2 linked regions of the Spirosoma rhododendri genome follow. Each later gene encodes a partner of the first gene's protein in a complex. Links are inferred from orthologs where the notes say so. Each region holds a gene or a part of one and is shown in the gene's direction. Other genes may lie near its edges. The genes, in order: trxB and trxA.

Region 1 (15,791 bases):
TAAGGAAATTACTGCTAGTGATGGTTACCGAAGGAGATTGAGAATAGGATGCGTACGGCCAGCTCAACCGACATAGTACAAATAAAAGCGAAAAGAAACGAAGCGTGTAAGTACGCCGAAACAGACGATAGCCAGGAAGTGGAAGAAGCGTAGACAGTAGATGCATAGCACGGATAAGCAAAAATAAACAACAGATTGAGAATAGCTCGTTCATATGACACTACGAAGCTAATTTATACGGCGGTGCCCACTTTGCCGATTGCTAATCAGGTCATTCCGCCTGACCCGGCTGCCGTTTGGGCTGAAATAGGTATCTTTGTGTATGCTTACTGAACAGCAACAACAAACTATTGAAACAACGACGCTGCTGGTGATGGAGGCTTTCTACACCGTGCAGGGAAAAGGTATTCACACGGGCCGGGCGGCTGCGACGTGGGCTGCCACAGTAATCATTTCTAATTAATGCAATCCCTTCCAATTCGGCTTGATGTCTTTGCGCTGGCGATACTGCTGGGTATCGTGCAGGGTATTTTTCTGGGTTTGTTCCTGCTGACGGGAACACGCGGAAAAGACGTCGCCAACCGTTGCCTGGGCTGGTTTACGCTGGTGCTGGTGGCGATCATCAGCGAGATTTTCCTGAACTACACCAACTACACCTTCCGGCTGCTCTGGACGGTCGATCTGGCTGAGCCGGTCAATTTTACGGTGGGGCCGCTGTTTTATTTTTTCGTGTATAGCCGCCTGCACAAACGACTGCCGCGCAGCTGGGGCTGGCACCTGGTGCCGTTCGCGATCTGGCTGCTCAACGCCGTGACATGGATCGATCAGCCACTTGAATTTCGGTACAATTCCTACACCGACGCCTGGCACCCCGAACTGCCCAGAATAGCGGCTGAGCAGCGATGGCCGGAGGACTTTACGGACTTACGGCCGTACGTCAGCGAGATAACGGCCCTGAGCTGTGTGGTCTACGCCCTGTTGTCATTGCTGGTGATGCGCCGGGCGGTGCGCCAGCGGCCGGAGCTGACGGGCTCGCCGGTGCTGCGTCCGCTGTGGCTGATGAGCGGGCTGTTTGCGCTGGTGCCCATCCTGATCGCCCTGGTCAACCTTGTTTTCGACCACGATCTGGGCGACCATCTGCTGGCCAGTTACGTAACGCTGTCGATTTACGTCAACACGTTCCTGCTGCTGCGCGGGTCGGCCTTTTTCCAGCCGCTGCCCCAGCCCGTCGCCGGTCCGGCGGAGCCGAAAAAGAAGTACGAAAAATCGGCCCTGTCGGAAGAGGTCGAAGCGGTCGTTTTGCAGAAACTGACGCGGCTCATGGACGACGAAAAGCTGTACCTGCGCAGTGATCTGTCGCTGCCCAAACTCGCCGATCAGTTGAATACAAGTCCGCACCATCTGTCGCAACTGCTCAACGACCGGCTGCAAAAAAGCTTCTTCGATCTGCTGGCCGACTACCGCGTTCGGGAGGCCCAGACGTTGCTCACCGACCCACTTACGACCAATCTGAAAATCGACGAAATTGCTGAGCGCGTGGGCTACAATTCAACGTCGGCTTTTCATACGGCATTCAAGCGGCTGACGGGTCAAACCCCCGCCCAATTCCGCCAATTGACTGCGTACCGATAGGCGCGAACTTCACGACGACCGGAAAATAGGCTATTCTGACGCACTGGGCCGGACTTTTGGGCTATCAAACCAACTCCGCCCACCATGGCCCAATACCCCATTTCTGATGCTCCTTCCGACGAAGAAGCCGCTGCCCACCTACCCAAAGCCGTCCGGCGCTACGACCTCGACTGGCTGCGAATCATCGCCATCATCACGCTGCTGTTCTACCATACCGGCATGCTCTACGTGTTGGACTGGGACTGGCACATCAAAAGCCCGGAGCGTAGTGCCCCGATGAAAGAAGTTATGCGGTGGCTGCACCAATGGCGCATGCCGCTGCTGTTTTTTATTTCCGGGGCCGGTACGTTTTTCGCCCTCAAACGACGCACTTACGGTAGCTATGCCGGTGAGCGGGTTCGGCGGCTGTTCGTGCCGCTGCTGTTCGGCATGTTCGTGATCGTGCCGCCCCAGATTTATTACGAATGGGTGTTCAAAGGCTGGTTCAGCGGCAGCTACGTCGATTTTTACCCCAAGGTGCTGGAGTTTCAGCCGTACCGCGACGGGGTCAAAAGCGGGGCGTTTAGCTGGCATCACCTCTGGTTTATCCTGTACCTGTTCAACTACGCCCTCATCAGTATTCCCCTGTATCGCTGGCTGAAATCGTCGTCGGGGCAGCGGTTTACGGATCGCATCGTGCGCCTGGCCGACCGGCGGGGTGGGGCGCTGTGGCTGGCAGTCGGTCTGGTTCCCAGTCAGTTGTTGCTCAAACCTTACTTCCCGGAGGAAACGCACGCGCTGATTAACGACTGGGCCTACTTCGTGAAAAACCTGCTGCTGTTCTGGGCGGGTTATCTGCTCACCAGCCGAACGGATTTCGCGGAAGCATTCGCCCGGCAGCGACGGCTGTTTTTATACGCGACGCTGATCTGTACCGCGCTGTTCTACGGCATTATCGCAGTCTGGAACGGAGGCTATGGAGTTGAGGACGTACTGGAGCCGATCTACACGGTCACGGTCAACTGCCTGACCTGGTTTTCGGTGCTGACGACCATCGGCTACGGCTACCGCTACCTGAACGTCAGCAAGCCCATCCTGCCCAAACTCAACGAAGCCGTGTACCCGTTCTACATCCTGCACCAGACCGTCATTATCATCATCGGCTACTACGTCCTGACCCGCACCGGTCTGGGCGTATACGACGGCTTTCTGGTCGTCAGCCTGTCGTCTGGCCTGATTTGTATCGCGATTTATCTGTTGCTAATCAGGCCATTCCGCCTGACCCGGCTGCTGTTTGGGTTGAAGTAGGTATCTTTGTGTATGCTTACTGAACAGCAACAACAAACTATTGAAACAACGACGCTGCCGGTGATGGAGGCTTTCTACACCGTGCAGGGGGAAGGTGCCCACACGGGCCGGGCGGCTTACTTTATCCGGCTGGGCGGCTGCGACGTGGGCTGCCACTGGTGCGACGTTAAAGAATCGTGGGATGCCAGCCTGCACCCGCAGCTGAGTATCGATCACATCGTGGCCGGGGCGATGCAACACCCCGGACGGATGGCCGTCATCACCGGGGGCGAACCGCTCATGCACGACCTGACCACGCTGACCAACGCCCTGCAAACGGCGGGGTTCAAAACGAACATCGAAACGTCGGGCGTCTGCGCGGCTGTAACTGGCTCGTGGGACTGGATCTGCTTCTCGCCCAAGAAGTTCAAAAAGCCCAATCCGGCCATTTATGAGCGGGCCGACGAGCTGAAAGTCATCATTTATAACGCGTCGGATTTCGCGTTTGCCGAGTCGTTCGTACCCCACCTGCGGCCCGACTGCAAACTCTTTTTGCAAACCGAGTGGAGTCGTTCCAATGAAATGCTGCCTCGTATCGTTGAATACGTAAAAAATAATCCGCAATGGCAGATTTCGTTGCAGACACACAAATACATGGATATTCCCTAGGGGGAAGAAAGGGGAAAGGAGAACGAAGAACGAAACAGGACGGCCTGAAGCAACGCTGGTCGGCTGGTTTATCGCTGTCTTTCTTCTTTCTGCTCACCACTTTGTTCGCTCACGCTCAATCGCCCAAAGCCAAAGAACTGTACGTACAGTCGATCAAGCTGTTTGGCGAGCGCAAGGCATGGGAGGCAATCCCGTTTATGGAGCAGGCCGTTAAGGTCGACCCGTCGTATGGCGATGCTTACCTGAAACTGGGGCAGCTTTATGAGTTCACCAAACGCTTCGACCCGGCCATCATCGCCTACCGCGATGCCGTTAAACTCCAGCCCGACAGCCCGGCGTCGGGCGCGGCTTACCAGTCGCTGAGTATGATTCTGATGCGGCTGGGGCGCTACACCGAAGCGATGCCGTATCTGGAGAAATACCAGTCCCTGTTTGCGCCGAAGTCGGTGCAACACGAGCGCGTCGGGCGGTTGATTGCCAACGCCCGCTTCGGTGCGGAAGCCGTGCTGCATCCGCAGCCCGTCGAGCCGAAACCGGTGTCGCCGGTGCTCAATACCACGCCCTCGCAGTACTTCCCGGTCCTGACCGCCGACGAACAGACGCTGGTCTTTACCGCCCTCAAACCCGAAGGCGACGAAGATCTGATGGTGGCTACTTTCAACGGCGAAAGCTGGTCGCCCCCGGTGTCGCTGTCGCCCAACATCAACACCCCCGACAACGAAGGCACCGCCACGCTCTCTGCCGATGGGCGCACGCTGGTCTTCACCGCCTGTCAGGGCCGCAAAGGATTCGGTAGCTGCGATTTGTACATGAGCCGCAAAACCGGTTCCGACTGGTCGGCTCCCGAAAACCTGGGGGCGGTGGTCAACACGCGCTACTATGAGTCGCAGCCCTCGCTCACGGCCGATGGCCGGCGGCTGTATTTCGTCTCCGACCGGCCCGGCGGCAAAGGGCGTCGCGACATCTGGCGGTCGGATCTGAACGCCGATGGGAGCTGGCGCGAACCCGTCAATATCGGCGCGCCGGTCAACACGGTGGCCAACGAAGCGTCGCCGTTTATTCACGCCAACGGGCAGAGCCTGTTCTTCGCGTCGGAAGGTCATACGGGGCTGGGTGGCTACGACCTGTTTATCGCCGACAGCCTGACCACGGGCGATTCGGTACGGTGGTCGACACCAACGAATCTCGGCTACCCCATCAATACCTCGGAAGATCAGGCGTCGCTGTTTGTCGCGGCCAACGGTCGGCGGGCGTATTATTCGTACGAAGAGCAGAAAGAGGGCGTCTCGCAGAAGTCGCGGCTGTATGCCTTCGATTTGCCCGAAACCCTGCGCGACCACGTCAAGCCCGTCAGCTACGTGAAGGGCATCGTGGCCGACGCCCGGACCAATAAACCCCTGGCGGCAACGGTTGAACTGATCGACCTGAAAACCAACCAGCTCATCTCGCGGGTGCAGGCCGACGCACAGACCGGGCAGTACACGGCTATCCTGCCGAGCGGGGGCGAGTATGCGCTGTACGTGAGCGTCCCGGGCTACCTGTTCAAGAGCCTGTCGTTTGATTTTACGCAGAAAAGCAAGGGCACTGTTGGGTCGGGACTATCGCTATCCGTGCCGCTGGAACCGGCCGTGGCGGGGGCTACGGCGAAAGAAACGCTCAACAACCTGTTCTTCGAAACCGGCCGCTACGACCTCGCCGATAAGTCGCGCACCGAACTTGACCGGCTGGCACAGTTCCTGAAAAGTACCCCGGCTGTCGCGGTCGAAATTTCGGGTCATACCGACGATCGGGGCGATGCAGCCGCCAACCTGTTACTGTCGAAAAAGCGGGCGCAGGCGGTGGTTACGTACCTGACGCAGGCGGGTATAAGCCCCGAGCGAATCAGGGCCGTTGGCTACGGCAAGACCCGTCCGCTGGCGCCCAACACGACCGACGACAACCGGCAACTGAACCGCCGGATTGAGTGGCGGGTGCTGTAGAGGCAGGGGTTGTAACTTTGCTTTCGGGCGGAAATTTTTTCAAATTTGCGTATGTTGTCTTTATGAGCCGTTTTTAGTAAGCGGTCCCAGTGAGTGATTCGACAACATTATTTGCCTGTAACTGATGAATGCTGAACATGTAAAGTGCCTGATTATCGGCTCCGGCCCGGCGGGCTACACCGCTGCGATCTACGCGGCACGCGCCAATATGAAACCGGTGATGTATCAGGGACCCCAGCCCGGTGGTCAGCTTACGATCACCACCGAAGTCGATAATTTCCCCGGCTACCCCGAAGGCGTTCAGGGCCCGCAGCTGATGCAGGACCTCGAAGCACAGGCCCGCCGGTTTGGCACCGACATTCGGTACGGCATGGTTACGAAAGTTGACTTTTCCAGCCATCCCCACCGCGTCATCGTCGACGATCAGCACGAGCTGACCGCCGATGCCGTAATTATCTCGACGGGTGCGTCGGCCAAGTGGTTGGGTCTGCCGTCGGAAATGCGGCTCAACGGCCGGGGTGTTTCGGCCTGTGCTGTCTGCGACGGGTTTTTCTTCCGGGGGCAGGACGTTGCCATCGTCGGTGCGGGCGATACCGCTGCCGAAGAAGCCAGCTACCTCGCCAACCTGTGCCGCAAGGTATACATGCTGGTTCGGCGCGACGAGATGCGGGCGTCACGGTTCATGCAGCAGCGCGTCCGGACGGCACCCAACATCGAAATTCTGTACAATACCGAAACTGAAGAAATTCTGGGCGATGACGAGGTGACGGGCGTCCGCGTGAAAAACGTGGTGACAGGCGAAACCAGCGAACTCGACGTAACGGGCTTTTTCGTGGCCATCGGTCACAAGCCCAACACCGATATTTTTCAGGACTATCTTGAGCTGGATGAGCACGGCTACATCCAGACCGAGAAAGGAAGCACCCGTACGCGTGTCAACGGCGTTTTTGCCTGTGGCGACGCGCAGGACAACGTCTATCGGCAGGCCATCACGGCAGCCGGAACGGGCTGTATGGCCGCGCTGGATGCCGAACGGTATCTGGTCACGCTGGAAATGAAAGAGCAGGCGCTCGTATAAACTGACCTTACAGGACAAAGCCTTCGGATCGTTTCCTCCGAAGGCTTTGTGCATTATTGCGATAACGCATGAGAACACTGGCTTTCCGATGGCTTCTTGTTACGACCTGCCTAAGCCTGGTCATTACGGCACAGGCACAGGAGCGTGGGCGTTTCAAGAAAAACCTGACTATCACGCCGAAGACCAAAACAAACCAGAATCAGCCCGTTTTCGATCAGCCAGTAAAGGCCGACGATATCTACGATCAGGAAACAACCCAGCTGCGATTCAACAATCAGTTTGAACCGAAAAAAGAACTGAACCCGGTTGTCAGCGAAGATACCAGCCAGATCGATCAGGGCGAAACCAGCGTAGTCGAGATCATCGATTCAGCTCTTATCGGCAACGAATGGGTGAAAATTGCTGACTATTACGCCGTGTGGGACTCGCGCACCATCGATCCGTACAACATCGACCCCCTGGAGTTTAATGAAGCCATCGACATTAAACTGTACGATCCAGCGGCCAACCGCTACTGGTCGGCCCCGCTCAACGAAGGGAAGCTGACGTCGAATTTTGGGTACCGCTGGGGCCGGTGGCATACGGGCTCCGATCTCGACCTGGAAACCGGCGACCCGGTTTACTCCGCCTTCGACGGTGTGGTACGGGTGGTGGGCTGGAACGGAGACGGGTACGGTCGGTACGTGCTGGTCCGGCATTACAACGGGCTGGAGACGCTCTACGGTCACCTGTCGAAGCAGACCGTCGAACAGGGGCAGATGATCAAAGCAGGTGACCAGATCGGATTGGGGGGGAATACGGGTCGTAGCTACGGTTCGCACCTTCACTTTGAAACCCGCTACGAAGGCAACCCCTTTAGCCCGCTGACGATTTTCTCGTTCCCGGCCAATACGCTCAACTCCGATCACTTCCTGCTGACCAGTTCGGTCTGGGATTATCTGCGCGGTGGCCGGTCGTCGGAGTCGGGTGGTAGCCGGGTTCGGATCAAACGGACGGCCATTCACCGGGTTCGCTCGGGCGAAACGCTGAGTTCCATTGCCAGTCGGTACGGGTTATCGGTATCGTCACTGAGCCGGAAAAACGGCCTCTCGGCCCGGTCCCGCGTTCGGCCGGGGCAACGGCTTCGGGTTAATTAAGCCAATAAAAAAGGGTCAGGGGTGTCCGGAGCAACTACGTTGAAGTTGCTCCGGACACCCCTGACCCTTTTTTGAATCGAAGGCTAGCCCTCAGTTCTGTCCAGGAACATCGACTGGATTGTTTCCTCGGTGAATGCCGGGGTAGCCCCGCGTTGCGTAGCCACGTAGGCACCCGTTGCGCAGGCAAATTCAAGTATGTGCTGTGGTGGTTCCTGCTGCAACGTCTTGAACAGGAAAGCCGCCAGAAAGGCGTCGCCACTACCGATGGTATCTTCCACGTCGATATCGAAGCCGGGCTGCGTCGTGAAACCGTCCCGATCGAGCATAACCGCCCCGGCTTCGCCCAGCGTCACGCACAGCGTTTCGAGCTGATACCGGTCGCGCAGCTGTTCCATCGCCCGGTGCAGATTCGGTTCGTAGCCGTACCATTCCGACAGTTCGATCAATTCATGTTCGTTCAGCTTGGCAATATCAGTTTGCTGAAGAAGGTCTTCGATCAACGCCCGTTCGTAGTGGGGCGCGCGCAGATTCACGTCGAAGACGGTGCGCCGGGCCACGCTCAGCAGCCCCATCAGCGTGTCGCGGGTGAGCGGGCTACGCGCGGCCAGACTACCAAAAACAAACAGATCGCTGTTTCGAACGGCCTCCGTCAACTCGGCGTCCGGCTGAATGTAATCCCAGGCAACGGGCTGCACGATCTTGTAGGTGACCTCGTGGGCGTCTGAAATATTTGCTTTGGCAACGCCCGTCAGGTGCGTCTTGCCAATCTGAACCAGATCGGTCGGTATGCCTTTCCCCGACAGAAACTGAACCATCTCGACACCCAGCTCGTCGTCGCCGACCCGGCTGATGATTTGCGCGTTGACGCCGAAATTACGCAGGTCAGCGGCTACGTTCATGGGGGCACCGCCAGCCTGTCGGCTGGTAGGCAGGACGTCCCAGAGAACTTCTCCGAAACAGGTGATGAGTGGGGACATAGGAACTAAAAAAAAAGCCTGACTACACAAGGCAGATCAGGCTGTGGTAAACTCGGTTAGCACACCGTTTTTCTCCGGGCATGAAGCTGTCTCAATACCAAAAGAAAAACAGTGTGACTAACTCATCATAGGTTAATAGCAAATCGGATTAATAGTGCGATTACCTGATAAAATTACGCAAACGCAGTAGTATATGTTTTGTGAAAAATGTTCAAAAAATTTCACAAAAATGAAGCGTACAAATAGCTGTTTATGAACGAATTGGTTGGATAGTGGGGGTGTACAATTACAGTATTGATACGGCCGTTTTCGGTTTTGTTGCGGTCAGTATTTAGTCATTCAGCGCCACCCGCCGGGCGGGCCTGTAGCTGATGCTGGCTACGCGTTCAGGGTGGAGCGTCTGAACTCGGAGGGCGTCTTCTGGGTGTGCTGCTTGAAGAAAGTAGTGAAGTAAGCAGGGGAGTTAAAGCCGGTTTCCTGCGCGATTTCGCCCATCGTTTTCGTGCTTTCCGTGAGCAGACGCTTCGCTTTTTTAAGCCGGATTTCGGTCACGTAGTCGATGACGTTCATATTGAGCAGCGCCTGCACTTTCCGGTACAGCTGCACCCGCGACAGACCCATGTCGCGGCTGAGTTTCTCGACACCAAAGGCGGGTTCGGTCAGGTTTTGTTCGATCAGGCCCGTCAACTCGTTCAGGAATTTTTTATCCTGCCGGTTGCCGGGCGTCGCGGGCGACTGGGCCAGAAAATCAGACGCGTACCGACGCTGCCATTTCTCCCGATTCGCCAGCGTAGTGTGCAGTGTTTCGATGAGGTGGGTCATATTGAAGGGCTTGGTGATGTACACGTCGGCCCCGGCGCGTGTCCCTTCGATCTGCTGCTCAATCTGCCGTTTGGCCGTGAGGAGTACGACCGGGATGTGCGACGTACGCAGGTCGGACTTGACCCGCTGTGTGAACTGCATACCGTCGAGACCGAGGCCGTTCAGGCCGGGTAGCATGATGTCGCTGATAATCAGGTCGGGTATCGTTTCCAGCGTCCGTTCCCAACCCTGCTCCGCCGTGGCTTCAGCAACCACGTCAAACTCATCGCTCAGCCGACTGGCCAGATACGTGCGCAGTTCGTCGTTGTCTTCGATAATCAGCAGCGTTGCTGTCGGGCGGGTGCGTTCGGTGACGGGGGGCGTTGGCAACTCGTCGGCGGGTTCGATCAGCAGCTGGCTCGGTAACGCGTGATCTGCGCGCGGGCTGGACAGTTGCTCGGCAGCGTCGAGGTGGGCGTTGCCGAGCGGCAGCTGAACCACAAACGAGGTGCCCCGGCCTTTCGCGGACGTTACCTGGATGTCGCCCCGATGCAGCCGAATAAACTCCAGCGAGAGCGACAGCCCCACACCCTTTGCCAGATCGAACGGGCGCGGGCCACTGTAAAATAAATCAAACGCGTGAGCCTGCTCGTCGGGCGTCATGCCGTCGCCGTTGTCGGTAATTTTGATAAACGCCTGCTGTCCGTCGGTGCTGAGCTGCACGTGAATGAAGCCGCCTTTGGGCGTGTATTTAAACGCGTTCGATAGCAGGTTAAACAGTACTTTGTCCAGCTTTTCCGCGTCGAACCAGACGGGCAGGGCGGGCAGGTTGCTGGTGAGCAGCCGCAGATCGATGCGCTGTCGTTCGGCTTTGCGGCCAAAATCCTGAATGATGTCGCGGGTAAAGGCAATCAGATCCTGCTCGGCGGCTTTTAGTCTGAGTTTGCTGGCATCGGCCTTCCGCAGATCGAGCAGCTGATCAACCAGTCGCAGCAGCCGATACGCGTTCTTCTGCACCAGCGACAGATTACGCCGGATGTCCTGCGGACTAACGTTTTTCTTAGTCAGCAACTCTTCCGTGGGCGTCAGAATCAGGCCAAGCGGGGTGTTGAACTCGTGCGAGATGTAGGAGTAAAACCGGAGCTTGTCTTCGGTGGCCGTCCGCGCCTGCTGCGATACCACCTCGATTTGATTTTTCTGCTCCAGAATCTCGGCGTTCTGCCTTTCCAGGGTCCGGTACGCCACCTGCCTGGCCCGCACGAGGTAAAACGCCCAGATCGCCAGCCCGACGACGATAAGCAGGCTGACCAACGTGCTGTACAGCGCGGTTTTCTGCGACGCGTAGGTCTGCGTGAGATCGGTGATGTAGCGGCTCTGCTGCTGAATATCGGCCTGCTGCTCCATCAGCCGGTCGTCCTGAAGTTTGGTAATCTGCACGTTCGACGAATCGATCAGCGTGGTAGGCAGGCGATTCTCGCGTTTGAAAGGCTGTTTGTTCAGAATGGCCACAGCCGTGCGGATGGCTTCCTTGCCGCCAGTCGGGTACAGCACCGTTGCCGTCAGGGTACCCCGGTCGACGAGGTCGATGCCTTCGTCAGGTCCCGGCAACCCATCGACGCCGATGATCCTGATCGACCGGGTCAGTCCAAGCTGCCGGCATACACTATACGATTTGCGGGCGCTGCGGTCATTCTGGGCGAAGATCAGCCGAATATCGGGCCGGGTGTTCAGCAGTTGCGTCAGCCGACCGTCAAACGATTGCTTGTCCCAGTCGCCTGCCAGCTTGGCCACCAGCCGAATACCGGGCCGTTTGGCAATGGCGTCCAGAAAGCCCCGGTGCCGGTCTATATCCGCCGACGAACCGGGCGATTCTCCGATTTCCACGACGTTCCCCTGCCCGTTCAGCACCGAACCTGCGTACATACCGGCCGTGCGGCCCACTTCCACGTTGTCGGCACCCACATAGGCCGTGTAGGCGTCGGAGGCCGTTCGCCGGTCGAGAATAACCACCGGAATGCCCTGCTGATACGCTTTTTCGACAATGGGCGTGATGGGCCGGGCTTCGTTGGGCGACACGATCAGCAGGTCGACCTGCTCATCAATCAACTGCTGAATCTGCGCTGCCTGCCGCCCGCTCTGGCCGTTGGCGTCCTTGACGATGAGGTCGATGTTGGGGTGAAACGACAGCTCCAGCTTCATCCCGGCCAGCATCGTCCGGCGCCAGTTGTCGGTCATGGTGCGTTGCGAAAAGCCGATGCGTAGGGGTTTCTGTTCGCCCGTCTGGCAGGCCGTCAGCAGCCAGCCCATCCACAATGTTCCCAGCATGGCCGGCCAGAATGACCCCAACGCACGACGGCGCCGACTAACGCTTATCCGGCGCAAAGCAACAGGGGTCATAGGCGGTGGGAATTAAGACTGTATTTTTCAAAGATAAACGGTAATTCAGCACATACAAAAAAAGGAAAAGCCCGTCGCCGGGCTGTCCTGATGTGTCTAAATGACACGTATTCACTGGCCTAGCTGTTCGATCATAGCTTTCATCAGCTGGGTCAGCTTCGGTTCGGCAGCCGCAGCAGCCGCGATAATTTTCGCGATGTCGGCGCGTTCGAGTGTTTCGGGAATGCCCATGTCGGTGATGACCGATACGCCGAACACGCGAAGCCCCATCTGGTGCGCCACGATCACTTCCGGCACGGTCGACATACCCACGGCATCGGCGCCCCACTGCCGCAGCATCCGGTATTCGGCTTTGGTTTCGAGCTGGGGCCCCGGCGCGAAGACGTAGGTGCCCCGCTTGAGCGAAATACCCAGTTTGTTGCCCAGCGCAAAACCGAGTTCGAGCAGTTCGGCATCGTAGGGCGCACTCATATCGGGAAAGCGGTCGCCGAAGTGCGGGTCGTGTTTTCCGGTCAGTGGGCCCTGTGGCATCAGCAGACTAATGTGGTCGTCGATGACCATCAGGTCGCTGACGGCAAAGTCGGGGTTCATGCCACCGGATGCGTTGGATACCAGCAGCGTCGAAATGCCCAGTTCGCGCAGTACCCGTACCGGAAACGTGACCTGCTGCATGCTGTACCCTTCGTAGAAATGGAAGCGCCCCTGCATCACCACGACCGGCTGACCCGCCAGCGTGCCCAGCAGCAACCGGCCGGTGTGAAACTCAACGGTCGACAGTGGGAAATGCGGGATCTGTTCGTACGACAGTTCGGTTTCGATCGTAATCTCGGCCGCCAGCGCTCCAAGCCCCGTGCCTAAAATGATCCCAACGCGGGGCTGGACAGTGGTTTGCGATTGAATGTAGCGAGCGGCTTCCTGAATCTGGTCAAGCATTACGGTTTGTAGTTTGTGGTTTGTGGTTTGTAGTTATTAGTTTGTGTACAGGGTGCTGGGGACTGCTTTGGGCCAGTTGCGATACTGGTTCGTGAGTTATCGTCTGTGGGTTAGCTTGTGAATGGTTCGACAATCTGGTGTTTGCCGACATAACTTGGTGCCACAAGGCAAACTACGAACTACGAACCACAAACTACAAACCACGTCCCCCCATATTCTTCCCGGCTATGTAGCCCGTGGTCCAGGCGTTCTGGAAATTGAAGCCGCCCGTGATACCGTCGATGTTGAGGACTTCGCCCGCGAAGAACAGGCCCGGCTGAGCCCGGCTTTCGAGTGTTTGCAGGTCCAGCGTGGCCGGGTCAATACCGCCACAGGTCACGAATTCATCCTTGAATGTGCTTTTGCCGGTAATGACGAATCGGCTGTTGGTCAGCGATTCGATCAGGCGGTTGAGGGGCTTGGCGGGTAGGTCGGCCCAGCGCTGCTCGTCGGCGATACCGGCGTCGGCCGCCAGTGCCTGCCAGAGCCGCGACGGTAGGCCCACGGGGCTCTGCGAGAAAACCTGCTTTTTGCCGTTCTGCTGCCGGAAGGTCTGCATTGTATTCCGTAGCTGGGCTTCGTTTTGCTCCGGCACCCAGTTGACCCGCAGCGTAAACTGATAGTCGAGATCGGCGAGGTCGCGGGCAGCCCAGGCCGACAGGCGCAGCACCGCCGGACCGCTGAATCCCCAGTGCGTCAGGAGCAACGGCCCGCGCTGTTCCTGCTTCGTACCCACCACCGACACGGCGGCCATCGGGACCGACACCCCCGCCAGCGGCAGCAGCGGACTGGCCGGTGCGTTGAGCGTAAACAGCGACGGTACGGGTTTAATCAGCTCGTCGGCCTGTTCGGGAATCCAGTCGTAGCTGACCCGCTGCGGGTAGCCGCCCGTCGCGATCAATACCCGGTCGGCCGTCAGCGTTTCGCCGGTAAGGAGATTGATGTGCCAGCCCCCGCCGGGCGCGGCCGTCAGCGATTCGACCCCGCAGCTAGTGCGGATCTGGATGCCCAGCTGATCGGCCGCGTCGAGAAAGCAGTCGATGATCGTTTCTGACGTGTTGGTGGCCGGAAACATCCGTCCGTCAGCTTCGGTTTTGAGCCGTACGCCCTGCTGCTCGAACCAGCTGACCGTGTCCGACGCGTTGAATTGAGTAAGCAGTGATTTAAGCGGTTTTTCGCCCCGTGGATAGTGCCTGACCAGTTGCCGATTATCGAAACAGGCGTGGGTAACGTTGCAGCGCCCCCCGCCCGAGATCCGGACTTTATTGAGCACTGTGCGGTTTTTCTCCAGAATCGTAACGGTAGCGTCGGGGTAGGTTTGCGCGGCCGTAATAGCCCCAAAAAAACCAGCCGCTCCGCCACCGATCACGTACAAACGTAAAGCAGCCATACGGCAGCAGAACAGCGGGCAGGGTGGGGTAGTTCGATTACAGGTAGTCAGTATTCGGTTTATGGTTTACGGTGGCCACCGTGGCGCGGCCTGTCGCACGGTGGTTAAATTTCGGTTTACGGCAGCGCCTTGCCTGCTGGCATCCGCCGGGATGCCGCCAATTCATAATAACTTGCACCCGCTTTGAACCACCGTGCGACGGGTCGCGCCACGGTGGCCGCCGTAGACTGAAAACTGTAAACCGAATACCGTAAGCTTTATGAAAAACGTCCAACGCCGGGGCTTCCGGTTACGGGGCAACACGCTGGTGCTGCTGTTTGTCTTCTTCCTCATTGGCCTGTTTTTGCACTACGGCGGTCGCAGTCAGCCGGTCGTGGCGTTCTGGAACGACGTCCGGGCGCTGGTGGGTCTGGGTCCCGCGCGGCACGAACGCGAAGCCGACAACCCCTACAAAGCCCCTGAGCCAACGAATGGTGGTGATGTCGCCAGCGACCGGCGAACCGACGACGAGAGCGAGGCCAGCGACAACGGGGGCGGTTCGTCGGTGCCGACACCCAGCTCGGGCGGCAAAACGCTGTTTACGTTCGAGAAGCGGCCCGGCTTTATCCTGCCTGCCCACGGGGCCAATGATGAGATCATCGAGCACAGTGGCTATACCCTGCGTTTTCGGGACCAGTACAAGGTAGCTGACTGGGTGGCCTATCCGCTCCTGCCCGAAGAAATCAACGGCGACACGGAGCGCGAAGGGTCGCGGTTTGTGCCCGACCCCGCCGTGCCGACCGGCTCCGCGCTACCGTCTGACTACACGCGATCAGGGTACGACCGGGGGCACCTTGCCCCGGCGGGCGACTTTAAGTTTTCCCGCAAAATGATGCAGGAAACGTTTTTTATGAGCAACATGACTCCGCAGGCTCCGCAGTTCAACCGGGGGATCTGGAAAGAGCTGGAGGGGCAGGTTCGGGCGTGGGGGCTGCGCGACCGGGGTATCTACGTCGTTACGGGGCCGGTGCTCAAACCCGGTCTGCCGACGATCGGGAAGACGAACGAAGTCAGTGTGCCGGAAAAATTTTACAAGGTGCTGCTCTACTGCGACAGCCCTAACATCCGTATGATCGGCTTTCTGCTTAACAACGAAGCATCGAACGAACCGCTGACGGCGTTCGTCGTGCCGGTCAGTCAGATCGAACAGTTGACGGGGATCACGTTCTTCCCCTTCATCCCCGCCGACATGGCACAACGCCTGAAAAACCAGTCGCGCAGCACGATGATCAGCGAGTGGTTTAATTGAGCGTTTAAGGTTTGACGTTTAAGGTCTAAGGTTTGTGTGCGGTAGCCAACATCAAACCCTAAACTCAGCGCAACACCCGCTTCAGGAACGCCATTGTGTACTGCATCGTGGGTTCGAACCAGGGATTGAACAGCCAGAAGGGGTGGGGAGCGTCGGCAAAGGTATATACTTCGGTGTAAATGCCCCGCGCTTTGTAGACCGCCAGC
Region 2 (15,552 bases), 710 kb from region 1 along the record:
ATCCCAACGTGTTTTTCCACGACATCCCTGCCGACGATTACCTGAATTTCGACGTCGTCGCCGGTAAACAGTTCGACCTGATTATCGTGATGAGCGTGGTGCAATACTACCGCAACGCGGGTGAAGTGGAGAAACTGCTGGCCAACATTAAATCACTGGCTGCGCCGGGCGCGAAAGCACTGGTCTGCGATCTGATCGTAGAGGAAGGCGTGCTGGGCGACGTACTGAGTATTCTGGGTCGGTCGTTGCGGCAGGGCAAACTGTTGTCGATGCTGAATCTGCTGTTCCGGCTGCGCTTCTCGGCGTACTACAAGATTCGGCAGGACAATGGCTTTCTGATCGTGCCGAAGAGCGAGTGGCTGGCGATGTGCAAACGACTGAACCTGAACGCCCGCTTTGTCGATGAGCCGATTACGATGCAGCAGGAGCGGCAGAATCTGCTCATTCAGTTTTGAGTATCTTTCAGTAGCCCCACATACTGACTAAACCCGGCCCGGCGTTTGTTGTCTGACAGGTAGCTAACCGTATCGTCCAACACACAATGAACTCTATTTCACTTCGCCCGTCAGTGCGGCCTCTTTTGTTCGCGCTATTGACTATACTTTCACTGGCCACTGGCTGTAAAACGTCCGGGTCTGCCGATGAAGTTGATCCCCGCGATCAGTACATCGGCACCTATGATGGTGGCTATCAGGCATCAACATTTGTTAACAACAGCCGTGAAAGCAACCGGGAAACCGGTACCGTCAGTGTTGCAATCACGAAAACGCAGGTAGCCAACCAACTGTATTTCAACATAACATTCAACGGAGCAACGAAGCAGACGCTAACCGCCGAACTCAACGGCAACGCGTTTACGATCATCGACAAACAGAGCGAGTCGTTCATCTATGACGGGCAGAGTATTAACGGCACGTATAAGGCAAGCGGGCAGTTTACCGACAATGTTCTGGCGCTGAACACGGTAGTTGAAAATCTGGATGGCGGGGTCACCGTCACACGTCGGGGCGCTATCACCGGTACCAAGAAATAAGTACATTAGCGCCGGTTTGTAAACGATACACCCCGGCATGAAAACAATGATTCTGACCGGCCTTATGGCCGGTTTTTTTTGGTCGGCATCGGCCCAGACTACTCCCCGCCCAACCCGTACCAACCCGCCGACACTTCAGGACGCGTCGCCCGAATCCGTCGGCATGAGCACGGATCGTCTTCACCGCATGGACGCCGTTATCAACGAGTACATCAGCAAAGGTCGGCAGGCAGGTGTCGGGGTGCTGGTAGCTCGTAACGGCAAAATCGTTTACCATCAGGTATACGGTCAGGACGATGTTGATGCCAAAACGCCCCTTAAGCGAGACGCCATTTTTCGTATTGCTTCGCAGACTAAAGCCATTACCAGCATTGGTCTGATGCTCTTGTTTGAGGAAGGTAAATTTCTGCTCGACGATCCGGTCAGCAAGTATATTCCGGCCTTCAAAAACCCGGTTGTGCTCGACAAGCTAAACATGGCCGACACCACCTATACGACCGTTCCAGCCAAACGCGAAATCACCATCCGGCAGTTACTGACCCATACGTCGGGCATCAGCTATGCCACTATCGGCACAAAAGAAGCCGTCGCTATCTACGCTAAAAACCGGATTCCGAGCGGTATTGGTACCCCAGAAGGCAAACTGAGCGATGCGATTAACCGGCTGGCGAAGTTACCGCTCATGTTCAACCCCGGCGAAAAGTGGAGCTACGGCCTGAGCACCGATGTGGTGGGCTACCTGATCGAAGTACTGTCCGGACAACCGCTCGATCAGTATTTACGCACCCGCCTGCTCGATCCGCTGGGCATGAACGACACGTACTTTTATCTGCCCAAAGACCGCCAAAACCGCCTGACAACGCTATATACGGAAGACTCTACAAAAGCCATTCGCAAACAAACAACTCGTTTCGGCCTGTCGCCCGATTATCCCAAAGCGGCTGGCACCTACTTTTCAGGTGGGGCCGGTCTGAGTTCAACCTTGTCTGACTACGCAACATTTTTACAGATGCTGCTTAACGGTGGCGAATACAACGGCAGACGCTACCTCAGCCCAACGACGGTCCGGCTGATTACGAGCAATCAGATTGGCGATCTGAACATGGGCGTCAACAAATTCGGACTGGGTTTTGGTATCACGACCGAGCGCGGATCGGCGCAGCTGCCGGTATCGGAAGGTACTTATGAATGGGGTGGTTACTTCGGCACGACGTACTGGGTCGATCCGAAAGAAGGCATCGTTGGCCTGATCTACACCCAGAAGTCGCCAAACTCCTACGGCGATCTGTCCGACAAGTTCAAGGTGCTGGTTTATCAGGCCATCACGCAGTCGCAGGCCCCTCGAAAGTAAAAGCGCAGTCGCACCGGCTTTCTGGTTGCAGATCCCGATTCTATGAAAATCCTCCTTACCCTGTCGCTTCTGGCCTGTAGCTCGTACTTATACGCGCAAACCGCCGTTTCTACCTCATCTGCCGGTCCGGCCGCGCCAGCAACGCAGACCGCCATGTCGGCCAGCGAAAAAGCCGTAGCCGATGCAGAACGGCAGCGTTTTGCCGCGCAGGTCAGCAAAGATTACGCTGCCCTCGACAAGCTCCTGGCCGACGATCTGGTATACACACACTCAAGCGGCAATACGGACAACAAAGCGTCGTACATTCAATCCATCCGCGATGGTAAGTCGAAGTACGACGCCATTGAATCGCAGGAAATGAAGGTGCGGGTATACGGCAACACAGCCATCATCAACGGTGTCTGCCTGATAAAAGCGATGAACAACGGCGAAACGATCAACACCCGCCTGCGCTACACCGACGTCTACGTTAAAAAAGGCAACCAGTGGCAGATGGCCACCTGGCAATCGGTGAAGCTGGCGAATTGAGTTTACGGTTTGATGTTCAAGGTTTAAGGTTGTTCAGATCACCTAACATTAAACCTTGAACATCAAACGTTAAACCCGCGTCAGCCCACTTGCAAAAAGGCCCGCAGCTCGGTAGCGTCCTCTGGTTTCATGCGCCCGGCCAGCACCAGCCGAAGCTGCCGACGGCGCAGGGCACTCGCAAAGCGGTCTTTTTCCTCGTCTGTTTCGGGAATCACACCCGGTACTTCAATCGGTCGACCGGTTTGATCGACGGCGACAAATGTGTAGAAGGCGCTGTTGGTACTGACGCGCACCCCTGCCGGAATATCCTCGGCCCACACCTCGATAAACACTTCCATTGACGAACTGAACGACCGCGTCACCTGCGCCTTCAGCGTTACGATATTACCCAGCCGGACAGCCTCCGCAAACGAGACATTATCGACCGATGCTGTCACTACGATGCGGTTGGAATGTTTCTGGGCCGCAATCGCAGCTGCAATATCCATGTAATATAACAGCCGCCCACCCATCAGATTTCCAAGTGTATTGGTATCGTTGGGCAGTACCATCTCGGTCATCACCGTGACGGATTCGCGGGCAAATTTTGGTTGAGGCATGTTGTTGATTCAGTAATTCAGTCGAAACTGCAAACCAACAATCCAACCGGCAAACGGCCAAATAATCGTAAATCCCACATCTGAAGGGATAAGCTCTATCGAACCATTCCAATCCGTATATTTGTTTTATAGCAGTAAAAAATGAGACAAAACGAATGGAACGACTGGTCAATTACTTTGAGCATATTCCATCGGCGCACCGCGGCCTGATTCTGGTAGGCGGCATAACGCTGTTCTGGCTGATTGAGAGTGCCGCGCCCCTGTTCCGGTTTGAGCAAACCGAACCGGGCTACCGCAAATGGCACCATGCCGGTATCAATATTTTCTTCACGATCACGACCATTATCGTCAATACGGTGCTGGCGTTTCTGCTGCTCCGCACCAGCGACTGGACAGTGCAGCACGGCGTCGGCCTGCTTCAGTGGGTTCAGTTACCGCTTTGGGTTGAAGCAATTATGGGCCTGCTGGTACTCGATCTGGTGGGCGCATGGTTTCCCCACTGGGCTGAACACAAAGTCACGTTTCTGTGGCGCTTTCACCTTATTCACCATACTGATACGCATATCGACACGACCACGGCCAACCGGCATCATCCCGGCGAAAGCGTTATTCGCTTCGTCTTTACGCTGGTGGCGGTGCTGCTGACGGGCGCGCCGATGTGGCTGGTGTTCCTGTATCAGGCGCTGTCGGTGGTGCTCTCGCAGTTTAATCACGCCAATATCGAACTCCCCCGCTGGGCCGACCGGCTGCTTGGGCTGGTGATCGTGACGCCCAACATGCACCACGTCCACCACCATTACGTACTGCCCGTAACCAATACCAACTACGGCAATATTTTTCCTTACTGGGACCGGCTGTTCGGTACATACCACGAAATGGCCGGGCGCGACCTGCATTACGGCATCGATACGCATCCCCATCAGCACGAACATTCGCAGCTTGGCAACCTACTGAAGATCCCGTTCCAGACATACCGCCCGCCCGTTGGTGAACCCGCAACGTCGCAAAAAATCGGCTCGGATCAGCTAAACACCGCCGACCGATGAACCGTATACGTTGGCAATCCGTCGGAACTAAACGGGTACATTCCGGTTTATTGAGAAGAAACAAATCAAACCAATAAACTGATTTCACTCATGGCAGCAGGTTCACACGCCGTAGAGGCAACTGATGCAAATTTTGACGAGCTGATCAATTCTGATAAGCCGGTTCTGGTCGATTTCTGGGCCGAATGGTGCGGACCTTGTAAGATGATCGGACCCGTTGTCGAGCAACTCGCCGGCGAATACGAAGGCAAAGCTGTCGTGGCTAAAATGGACGTCGATCAGAACGCGCGCATTCCCGCGCAGTTCGGTATCCGCAGCATCCCGACGCTGATGGTCTTCAAGAACGGACAGATGGTGGAGAAGGTAGTAGGTGCCGTTCCCAAAAACGTACTGGAGCAAAAGCTTCAGGCGGCAATGTAAGTTTGACGTTTAAGGTTTAGTGTCTAAGGTTTAAGGTTATTTCTCTACCCGGGCACTTACCTGATTTAATAAAAAGAAAGGGTCTCAACGTGAGTTGAGACCCTTTCTTTTTATGGATAGTTTAAGGTTTGTGGTTTAACGTTGCCGTGCTGACAGCCTTAACCATTAAACCACAAACCTTAAACCCACTATACCAGCATGCGCATGGGGTTTTCCAGCAGTTCTTTGAACGTTTGCAGGAACGAAGCACCACTGGCGCCGTCGACCACACGGTGATCGCACGACAGCGTTACCTTCATCACGTTGGTTGGTTTCGCCACGTCGCCCTCAAACTTAACGGCGGTTTTGATCGCACCAACGGCCAGGATGCACGAATCGGGTGGGTTGATGATTGCCGTAAATTCATCGATACCGAACATACCGAGGTTCGAAATCGAGAACGTACTGCCTTCCCAATCTTTCGGTTGTAGCTTCTTGTCCTTGGCTTTTCCGGCCATGTCCTTCACTTCGCCCGCAATGGTCGACAGCGTTTTCTGATCGGCGTTGCGCACAACGGGAACCAGCAGTCCTTCATCGACCGCTACTGCTACGCCGATATTGACGTAGTTGTATTTGCGGATTTTGTCGCCCAGCCACGATGAGTTGACCGTCGGATGCTGTTTCAAGGCAACGGCAGCCGCTTTGATGACGAAATCGTTGAACGAGATTTTGACCGGGCTGACGCTGTTGACCGTGCCGCGCAGTTCCATCGCCTTGTCCATGTTGATTTCCATGGTCAGGTAGAAATGCGGAGCCGTAAACAGGCTTTCGCTCAGGCGACGCGCAATCGTTTTCCGCATCTGACTGACCGGCGTATCGGTGAAGTCGCCAGTAGCTGGTACGGCCGGTTGTGGAGCCGGGGCTTGTTGCGGTGCCGGAGCGGGTGCTGCCTGTTGTGCGGGTTGCGGTGCAGCAGCCGGTTTTGGCGCGGCTGGCTTCGGTGCTGGCGCACTGCCGGGCACGAACGACTCGACATCGCTCTTCACGATGCGGCCTTCCGGGCCACTGCCTTTTACCTGCTCCAGTTTGATGCCTTTTTCTTCGGCAATGCGCTTGGCTAACGGCGACGCTTTCATGCGGCCGGTTGGCTCAACTTCATCACCCGTACCACCACCGTACGACAGATCAGTATCGGCATTGGCGGGAACGTCCGCCTGTGGGTTCTGCTCAGCGGTGTTACTACCGCCTTCGCCCGTCGCGGCTTCCTTACCGTTGCTTGAAGCCGGTGCTGAGCCACCACCGTTCGCGCCGTCGATCAGCACTTTGAAGTTGGCTCCTTTTTCACCGATCACGGCAATAATATCATCGACAGCTACCGACGAACCTTCTTTCACGCCCACATACAGCAGCGTACCTTCTTCGTAGGCTTCGAGGTCCATGGTGGCTTTGTCGGTTTCGACTTCGGCCAGTACGTCACCCGATTTTACCGTGTCGCCTTCTTTTTTGTGCCAGGCAACGATGGTACCCTCAGTCATGGTATCGCTCATTTTCGGCATCCGGATGACCGACGCGTTGACGTCTTCCGCCGGACCAGCCGATACCGCTTTGGGGTCCTGCATCTTGGTGTTCACCTCGTCTTTGCTCACACCCTCAGGCGTAGCCTCCGGCTTGGTTTCGTTGGCAGGAGCACTGGCTTCCTGACTACCACCACTCGTTCCGTCGAGCAGCGATTTGTAATCTTCGCCGTCTGCGCCGATGACGGCCAACACACCATCAACCGGAACCGACGTTCCTTTTTCGACACCGATATACAGCAGCGTACCTTCTTCGTACGACTCCAGATCCATCGTTGCCTTGTCGGTTTCGACTTCGGCCAGTACGTCGCCGGATTTTACTTTATCGCCCACTTTTTTGTGCCACTCCGCAATGACGCCTTCGGTCATGGTGTCGCTCATCTTGGGCATTCGAATCAATTCAGCCATAGCAGCTATATGTGTGTCGGGTTTGACAAAAGAATCAGCCTGTGCGTCAAAATTAGCGCAAAGGCGGCAAGAAATAAAAGTATGAGCAGTATTACTCTACCCACAGGACGAGCCCTTTCAGATAACCGCCTTCGGGGTGAAACAGGCTCACGGGGTGATCGGCAGGCTGACTCAGATGGTGCAGCACCCGTACCTGCCGCCCGGCTTCGATTGCGGCCGCTACAATTGTGTTGTAAAATAACTCCCGGTCGACAACCTGCGAGCAGGAAAACGTGAAGAGAATACCGCCCTTCGCCACCCGGCGCAGCCCTTCGGCGTTGAGCCGTTTGTAGCCCTGCACCGCCCGGTGCCGCGCCGACAGGCTTTTGGCGTAAGCCGGTGGATCGAGTACAACGACGTCGTACTGATGGTCGTGCCCCTTGAGGTAATGCATCACATCATCGGCGTAGGCTTCGTGGTGCGAACCGTCGACGCCATCACTTAGGTTGGCCTCGACGTTCTGATTCGTCAGATCGATGGCTTTCTTCGACGCGTCGACCGAGTGCACCTGTTCGGCTCCGGCACTGAGCGCGTACACCGAAAATCCACCCGAGTAGCAGAATGCGTTCAGGACTTTTTTGCCGTGGGCGTATCCCGCCAGCAACGCCCGGTTGTCGCGCTGATCGAGAAAAAAACCGGTTTTCTGACCCGTAATCCAGTCGACCAGAAAGGTATGGCCATTTTCCTGCACCGGGTGCGGTACGGGCGTCCGGCCGAAGAGGTAGCCGTTCTGCACGGTGGCCCCGTACTGTTCGGGGAGTGTCTCGGCACTCTTATCGTACACCGCCTGTAGTTCATCGCCGAATACGGCCCGCAGCGCGTCGGTAATGAGCATCCGTTCGCGGTGCATCCCGATCGAGTGCGCCTGCACGACGGCCACGCCATTGTACATGTCGACAATCAGACCCGTACAGCCGTCGCCCTCGCCGTGTATCAGTCGGTAACAGTTGGTTTCGCCGGTTTGGTTGGCAAGAATTGCCTGACGCAAGGCCCGAATGCCAGTCAATTTCGCGGTCCAGTAAGCCACGTCGGGCGTGACGGGGCCACCCGCCGTAGCCGCGAACGAAAACAGCCGCACGGCAATGCTACCATCGTGGTAATGCCCGGTAGCGAGGTACTCCCCTTTCTTGTCGAATACTTCGACGGTATCGCCGTCATTGAGGTCGCCGTCGAACCGACCGATAGCCCGCGAAAAGACCCAGGGGTGAAACCGCCGGACGGCTTCGTCGCGCCCCGCCTGTAGATAGATTTTTGAATAACTCATGCACCCGCAAAGATACGGCACCCAACGCGGATATGCGGATTTAACTGCTGACCTGTTCGTTGGTCAGCAGGGTGGGCTCTTTCTTCGACATCCGCTCACGCAGTTCCGTTACGGGTTTTTCAAAGTAAGCAAACAGCAGCGTCGACAGTATCAGCGTCAGCCCCCAGAAGATACCCACTTTCGCCCAGCCTACTGCCGCCGACGTCGTCGGGAAGCGTTCCAGGAAGGTAATCATGATGGGCGTCAGGTTGAGCAGGTACATCGAATACGAAATCAGGCTGATGTGCGTGATAAACCGGGCGATGCCGAACCGCGCCCACGCGCCCGTTGCCGTTCGCCAGCCATCCATATACGGTAAGATCAGCGCCATACTCAGGCCGATCATCGGGAAGTAAAACGTGCGTTTGTAGAATACGTAGCTGGGGTAGATACCCGCCTGCACATAGTATTTCAGGATAACGATCGATGCCGTAAACGACGTGATCAGAATCAGGGCTAGCCCGGCAATAGCCAGTCGATTACGGGTGCGTTCGGCTGTCCAGAATGCGGGGAAATAATGCTTGACGTAAGCCGCCAGCACCCCGTACGAGATCGCGTCGAGCCGGGTAACGACAATGCCCCGGAAGCCCAGTTCCCCGTCTGAAATGGGCGTCAGTATGGCCGTAACAAGGCGCAGCAGGTTCGTACCAATAATAATGAAAAGAATGGCCGTCAGCATAATGCGCTGCCGGGGCCAGCGGCTGGGCATCAGCGTATGCAGCGCCCACAGCACCAACGGCAACGTGATGTACGACCATTCTTCGATGGCCAGACTCCAGGTTTCGGGAAAGAAATCGGGAACGTAGGTGGCGAAATTCTGTAGAAACAGATAATACTTAATCAGTTCGCCTTTGGCGGGTAGCGTGTGATGCAACCCACTTCGCCACGCCCGAAACAGGGCCAGCCCGATCAGGCTCGTCAGCACAAGGTAGTAGTTGGGTAGGGTGCGAAACCACCGGCGGGTCCAGAAGTTGAGCAGCAGCGGGCCGTCGAAGCGACCGTTTTTTTCGTAGGTGCGGATCAGGATACCACCGATCAGGAAGCCACTCAATACGAAAAACAACTCGACCCCGTCGGGGAGCAGGTGGTGCCAGAACGCTCCATCATAATATTCTTTGAGCGCAACCGTCGCGTGCGCGTCGACGACAATCAGAATAGCCAGCGCCCGCATGACGTCCAGCCCAAAGACCCGTTTTCCCGCCGATAAACCAAAAAGATGTACCATAAACAGCACAAAGCTACGCTATGCAGGTGTAAGGTTTAACGTTTGTCGTTTAAGGTTTACCCGTTGAGCGTTATCGTCCTTCACCGGAAAGCTGCAACTTTGACCATTAAACCACGAATAGTAAACTTGCCAATGATTCCCGATTTTGCTCTGAACGCCGTTTACCGCTACCCGTTTCGCTTTTCGCAGGCCGATGTGATCGACTTCGCCCGCGTTACGGGTGATAACAACCCGCTGCATCTCGACGCTGACTTTGCCGCCCAGACGCCGTTCAAACGGCCCATCATCCACGGCATGCTGGGGGCCAGCATCTTCACCAAAGTGCTTGGCACCGAGTTCCCCGGCTACGGCTCGGTTTATCTGGGTCAGACGCTGGAGTTTCTGCGGCCCATGTTTGTCGACACCGATTACGAAGCCGTCTTTACGGTTAAAAGCATGAACCCCGATAAGCACACCGCCGAAATTCTGGGCGAACTGCGCGACGTACAGACCGGTAAGGTAGCCACGCGCGGCACGGCAACGCTGATGCACCGCGAAAAAATCTGATCGGTTCAGAACGGGCCGAAAAAATCATTGCCCCACTGGTGCAGCGACCAATGGGGGCAATAATCAGTTGGATAAACGACGAACGACTACTCTTTGTCGGCGCTGTTTTTGGTATCCTGAACTTCCGCACGAATCGTCTGGGCCAGTGTTTTCAGATCCTGCATTCCTTTCCGAACACGGGTACCGGCAGCCTGATTTTTCTTGTCATAGAACTTCTCGAAATCGCCTTCGAGCGACATTACCAAATTTTTTACTTCGTCGAAACGTGACATAGCGCTTTGGATGGGGTTAAGTGAAAATGCCCAAATTCCGCTAAAAACGCGGTTTTTCCGGAAATTTAGTCATTCTCACATACAGCGCAATAGTCGCGACAAAATTTTAGCTGAAAAATGCAATTTTCAGCTAAAAACCCTATTCAGCGGCAGATTCGGCCGATACTTCCAGTTCTTTTGGGCTAACGACCGGTCCGGCACCCCGGTATGTCCCATTTTCGATTTTTTCAGACACTTGGGAGAAAGCGTCGAGCGTCCGCTGCACATCGTCGAGCGTGTGTGCCGCCGTCGGGATAATCCGCAGCATAACGATGTCTTTCGGAACGACCGGATACACGACGATTGAGCAGAAGATACCGAGGTTCTCGCGCAGGTCGCGGATGATGCCCGTCACTTCGGGAATGCCACCCTGAATATTCTGAAGCAGTACCGGCGTCACGGGCGAAGTCGTATCACCGATATTAAAACCGCGCTCTTGCAGCCCGCTCTGCAAGGCCCGCACGTTGGTCCACAGTTTGTCGCGGAATTCCGACGAGTTACGAATCATCTCCAGCCGCTTCAGCCCGCCAACTACGTATGGCATCGGCAGCGCTTTCGCATACGTCTGCGACCGCATGTTGTATTTCAGGTACATGATGATGTCGTGATCACCGGCGATAAACGCGCCGATAGCCGCCATCGACTTGGCGAAAGTCGAGAAATACAGATCGATACCATCCTGACAGCCGAGCATTTCACCAACACCCGCCCCCGTTTCGCCCATCGTGCCGAAGCCGTGTGCATCGTCGACCAGCAGTTTGAACTCATATTTCTCTTTCAGCGCAACAACTTTATCCAGGCTGCCTACTTTTCCCGACATACCGAACACGCCTTCCGTGATAACCAGAATGCTGCCACCTTTTTCGTTGGCCAGTTTGGTTGCCCGTTGCAGGTTCTTCTCCAGGCTCACCATGTCGTTGTGGTTGAATTTGTAGTATTCACCCATCTTGGCCTTGTGCAGCCGGATACCATCGATCAGGCAGGCATGACATTCGGCGTCGTATACGATCACGTCGCGGTGATCGACAATGGCTTCGATGGCCGACATGACCCCCTGATAGCCGTAATTGAGCAGAAACGAGTCTTCCTTACCGACAAACTCGGCCAGCTCTTTCTCAAACTGCTCGTGCAGATCTGAGTTACCCGACATCATACGGGCTCCCATCGGATACGCCAGCCCCCACTCGGCCGCAGCATCGGCGTCGGCCTTGCGAACCTCCGGATGGTTGCCCAATCCAAGATAGTTGTTCAGGCTCCAGTTGAGCACGGGCTTGCCCTGAAAGCGCATATGCGGCCCTAACTCACCTTCCAGCTTAGGGAATGCAAAATAGTGGTGTCCGTTGAAGTCCCGGGCGGGTGAGCCAATCGGCCCTAAGTTGTTGCGTAGTTTCTCGAATAAATCCACTTTTTTCTATTGTTATAGGGGCTAAACCCCTGTTTTTCGCATAGTAAGTGCAAAAATACGAGTTAGTTTCGGTAGGCCAAAACTGCGGGGTAAAATTCAATTTTACTGCCCTTTTGCCATAAAACGTGCATATTGGTGTTTTGACAAAAAAAGAGAACCGACGTGAGCAGGAAGAGGGGGTCGCTTTGCTCCGTAGTTATACCTAAACTAGCCTCATCATTCGTTCGTCTCACGTCATTCTTCGTTCACCTTTACCAATGACCATCCAGAAACTGCTTGTTGCAAACCGGGGCGAAATTGCGCTTCGGATCATGCGGACGGCCCGCGAAATGGGCATCCGCACCGTTGCTATTTATTCCGAAGCCGACCGGCAGGCACTTCATGTGCGCTACGCCGACGAAGCCGTTTGTGTTGGCCCGGCCCCGTCTTCTGAATCGTACCTTCGGGCTGATATCATTATCGAGGTCTGCAAACAACTGTCCGTTGACGCCATTCACCCTGGTTACGGTTTTCTGTCGGAGAACGCCAGCTTTGCCCGGCAGGTGCGCGATGCCGGGCTGATTTTCGTTGGGCCGTCGCCCGAAGCCATTGAGGTTATGGGTAGCAAACTAGCCGCCAAAGCTGCCGTTGCGGCCTACAATATCCCAATGGTGCCGGGGACGCCTTCGGCCATCACCGACCGGGCTGAGGCCAAGGCGATTTCCGCCCAGATTGGCTATCCGATCCTGATTAAAGCGTCGGCGGGGGGCGGTGGCAAGGGCATGCGCGTGGTCGAGAATGAAGCCGAATTCGATGAGCAGATGGACCGGGCGGTGAGCGAAGCCCAGTCGGCGTTTGGCGATGGGTCGGTATTTATCGAGAAGTACGTTACCTCGCCCCGGCACGTTGAGATTCAGGTTCTGGGCGATCAGCACGGCAACATCATTCACTTGTTTGAACGCGAGTGCTCGGTACAGCGTCGCCACCAGAAAGTGGTGGAAGAAGCACCGTCGGCCATCCTGACGCCGGAAATCCGCGACGCTATGGGCCGGGCGGCCGTCGACGTAGCACGCGCCTGCGGCTATTACGGCGCCGGCACGGTCGAGTTCATCGTCAACGACAATCTCGATTTTTACTTTCTGGAGATGAATACCCGACTTCAGGTCGAGCACCCGGTCACAGAACTGATTACGGGCGTCGATCTGGTGAAGCAGATGATCTGGATTGCAGAAGGAAAGCCACTGACTATTCAGCAGGATGAGTTACGTATTAACGGCCACGCGCTTGAACTGCGCGTCTATGCCGAAGACCCGGCTAACAACTTCCTTCCCGACGTTGGTACGCTCGATACCTACGTACGCCCACAGGGCAACGGTGTCCGGGTCGACGATGGGTTTGAACAGGGCATGGCTATCCCGATTTACTACGACCCGATGATTGCCAAGCTTGTTACCTATGGCGACTCCCGCGAGGAAGCCATCGAGAAGATGATCCGGGCCATCGACGAATACCAGATTTCAGGCGTACAGACGACCCTGTCATTCGGCCGGTTTGTGATGGAGCACGATGCGTTCCGGTCCGGTCAGTTCGATACGGGCTTCGTCAGTAAGTATTTCACCCCCGACAACCTGACGCCCCCGCCGACCCTGCCGAAGAGCAACTGGCCTCCGTTCTGGCGGCATGGCTGCTGACTAATAACAAGTCTACCGCTGCTAACGCTCCCACGCAACAACTGACTGTTCAGCGCAGCAACTGGAAAAAGAACCGGCTATGATCTGTATTGACAGCATCCAGCCGCTTCGGCGGTCCGATGCCGAAGACAGACCCGTATAAAAATAGGAAACCGCCCCCAAGCGGGAGCGGCTCCATGAGTACAACAAAACCACAGTAAAGCTGCCGGTCTATTCGGCCAGACAGAGTACCTGTGGGTCTGTCGTTATGTCGGTTTACGGTTTGATGTTTAACCATCAAGGTTGTCAGTCGCTGAGCAACTTTGACCGTTAAACACCAAACCGTAAACTAAGCTTATGCTTCGATTAGATACTCGTCGTGCTGGCTGACGTCCAGACCCGACTGCTCGTCTTCTTCCGATACACGCAGGGGCAGGATCAGGTCGGTTACTTTCAGCAGGACAAACGACATGATAAAGGCGAAAGCCGATACGCCAACCAGCGCGATCATGTGGTTGATGAACAGGCTCGTCTGACCGAAGGCCAGTCCTTCGCTACCTTCAGCAACGGCCGAGTTAACGGCGCGGCTTGCGAAGATGCCCGTCATGACCATACCAACCATACCGCCAACACCGTGGCAGGGGAACACGTCCAGCGTATCGTCCAGCGTCGACTTAGTCCGCAGGTGAGCGATGAAGTTTGATACGATCGAGGCCAACGTACCGATGAAGATGGCTGTCGGAATCGTCACGAAACCAGCGGCAGGCGTGATGGCAACCAGACCAACGACGGCACCGATACAGAAGCCCAGCGCCGATACTTTCTTGCCTTTCGCTGCGTCGAACAGCACCCAGCCCAGACCAGCCGCAGCAGCAGCCGTGTTTGTTGTGGCGAAGGCCGAAGCAGCCAGCGTTGATGCCGATACGGCCGAACCAGCGTTAAAACCAAACCAGCCGAACCACAGCAGACCCGTACCGAGCAGTACGAATGGAATGTTAGCCGGTGGGAAGTAGCTCGATTCCAGGTGCGATTTCCGACGCTTGAGGTACAGCGCGCCCGCCAGCGCGGCCCAGCCTGCCGACATGTGTACAACCGTGCCTCCCGCGAAATCGAGTACGCCCAGCTTGAAGAGGATACCCTCGGGGTGCCACGTCATGTGTGCCAGCGGTGCGTAAACGAACAGGCTGAACAGGATCATGAACAGTACGTACGAGCGGAAGTTGACGCGCTCAGCCATCGAACCCGTCACCAGCGCGGGGGTGATAACGGCGAACTTCAGCTGGAAGAATGCGAAAACAACCAACGGAATCGTGGGGGCCAGCGACCATGGCTTGCCATCGAGTACACCTTTGAACATGAAGTGGTCCATCGGGTTACCCACGAAACCACCGATACTGGTACCGAAGGCCAGGCTGTAGCCAACTACTACCCACAACACACTGATTACGCCCATCGCGATGAAGCTTTGCAGCATCGTCGAGATCACGTTTTTGTTGTTCACCATCCCACCGTAGAAGTACGCCAGACCGGGGGTCATCAGCAGTACCAGCGCCGTTGCGACCAGCATCCACGCCGTGTCGCCAGAGTTTATGCCTTCCGTCACGATTTGGGTCGGCACGCTGTTGAAGCCGGGTATGATGCCGAGCACGGCAACGACTCCCAGCAGAATCAGAGGAACGTAATTGGGCTTTTGCATACGAATTTATCGGTTTTTGTTGTACTAAAAATTGGTTGAGGTTAGGTGAACGGTTGGTTAAAACTTGAAGATCGCGGCCATGCCCAGCGTTGCCTGACTCTTTTTCAGTACGCTGTTGCTGTCGTAGAATTTGTCTTTGTTGTAGCTGTCCATACGGAATTCAGGCTTGAGCAATACGTGCCCATCCGCAACGGTGATGTTCCCTGTAATGGTCAGTGATTTAACGGTTACCCCAGATATCCCATCGGCTGCTAGCAAAGCGCGAGCGGCACCCGAGTTGTCGAAGTAATCGTACCGAACGCCCATACCGAATTTGCCGGTGAATGCATAGTTGGCGTAGCCGGCAACACCGCCCCAGTTGGTCGATTTGGTAGTATAGGTTGCCGTTGCATACGGGTTAGCCCCCTGCTGATAGCCGCCCGTCTGCCAGCCTGTTACCG

What was found.
Region 2: the proteins of trxB (region 1) and trxA are in contact, whole or in part, in a crystal structure (PDB 1F6M), measured with the Escherichia coli proteins. The link is inferred for Spirosoma rhododendri from one-to-one orthologs.

What each region holds. Positions count from the first base shown.
Region 1 is NZ_CP051677.1:4,454,093-4,469,883, reverse strand. The notes cover bases 4,652-7,647. They hold trxB (thioredoxin-disulfide reductase), read left to right. Parts: upstream 4,652-5,670; coding sequence 5,671-6,624; downstream 6,625-7,647. Other genes in these bases: HH216_RS18535 (peptidoglycan DD-metalloendopeptidase family protein), read left to right, coding at 6,693-7,647; HH216_RS18545 (OmpA family protein), read left to right, coding at 4,652-5,546. Also shown: HH216_RS18565 (hypothetical protein), read left to right, coding at 323-463; HH216_RS18560 (helix-turn-helix domain-containing protein), read left to right, coding at 463-1,632; HH216_RS18555 (acyltransferase family protein), read left to right, coding at 1,717-2,919; HH216_RS18550 (7-carboxy-7-deazaguanine synthase QueE), read left to right, coding at 2,932-3,567; more of HH216_RS18545, read left to right, coding at 3,522-4,651; more of HH216_RS18535, read left to right, coding at 7,648-7,760; HH216_RS18530 (carbohydrate kinase family protein), read right to left, coding at 7,844-8,737; HH216_RS18525 (substrate-binding domain-containing protein), read right to left, coding at 9,116-11,935; HH216_RS18520 (purine-nucleoside phosphorylase), read right to left, coding at 12,047-12,868; HH216_RS18515 (BaiN/RdsA family NAD(P)/FAD-dependent oxidoreductase), read right to left, coding at 13,062-14,297; HH216_RS18510 (DNA/RNA non-specific endonuclease), read left to right, coding at 14,557-15,585; HH216_RS18505 (pectinesterase family protein), read right to left, coding at 15,650-15,791.
Region 2 is NZ_CP051677.1:3,738,304-3,753,855, reverse strand. Bases 3,556-6,312 are described here. They hold trxA (thioredoxin), read left to right. Parts: upstream 3,556-4,647; coding sequence 4,648-4,977; downstream 4,978-6,312. Other genes in these bases: HH216_RS15605 (pyruvate dehydrogenase complex dihydrolipoamide acetyltransferase), read right to left, coding at 5,166-6,312; HH216_RS15615 (sterol desaturase family protein), read left to right, coding at 3,667-4,557. In the rest of the region: HH216_RS15640 (class I SAM-dependent methyltransferase), read left to right, coding at 1-455; HH216_RS15635 (hypothetical protein), read left to right, coding at 542-1,033; HH216_RS15630 (serine hydrolase domain-containing protein), read left to right, coding at 1,071-2,384; HH216_RS15625 (nuclear transport factor 2 family protein), read left to right, coding at 2,427-2,912; HH216_RS15620 (acyl-CoA thioesterase), read right to left, coding at 2,993-3,511; more of HH216_RS15605, read right to left, coding at 6,313-6,938; HH216_RS15600 (class I SAM-dependent rRNA methyltransferase), read right to left, coding at 7,030-8,241; HH216_RS15595 (acyltransferase family protein), read right to left, coding at 8,282-9,505; HH216_RS15590 (MaoC family dehydratase), read left to right, coding at 9,638-10,051; HH216_RS15585 (histone H1), read right to left, coding at 10,138-10,323; HH216_RS15580 (aminotransferase class I/II-fold pyridoxal phosphate-dependent enzyme), read right to left, coding at 10,463-11,767; HH216_RS15570 (ammonium transporter), read right to left, coding at 13,772-15,112; HH216_RS15565 (porin), read right to left, coding at 15,170-15,552. UniProt on the Escherichia coli protein: Participates in various redox reactions through the reversible oxidation of its active center dithiol to a disulfide and catalyzes dithiol-disulfide exchange reactions.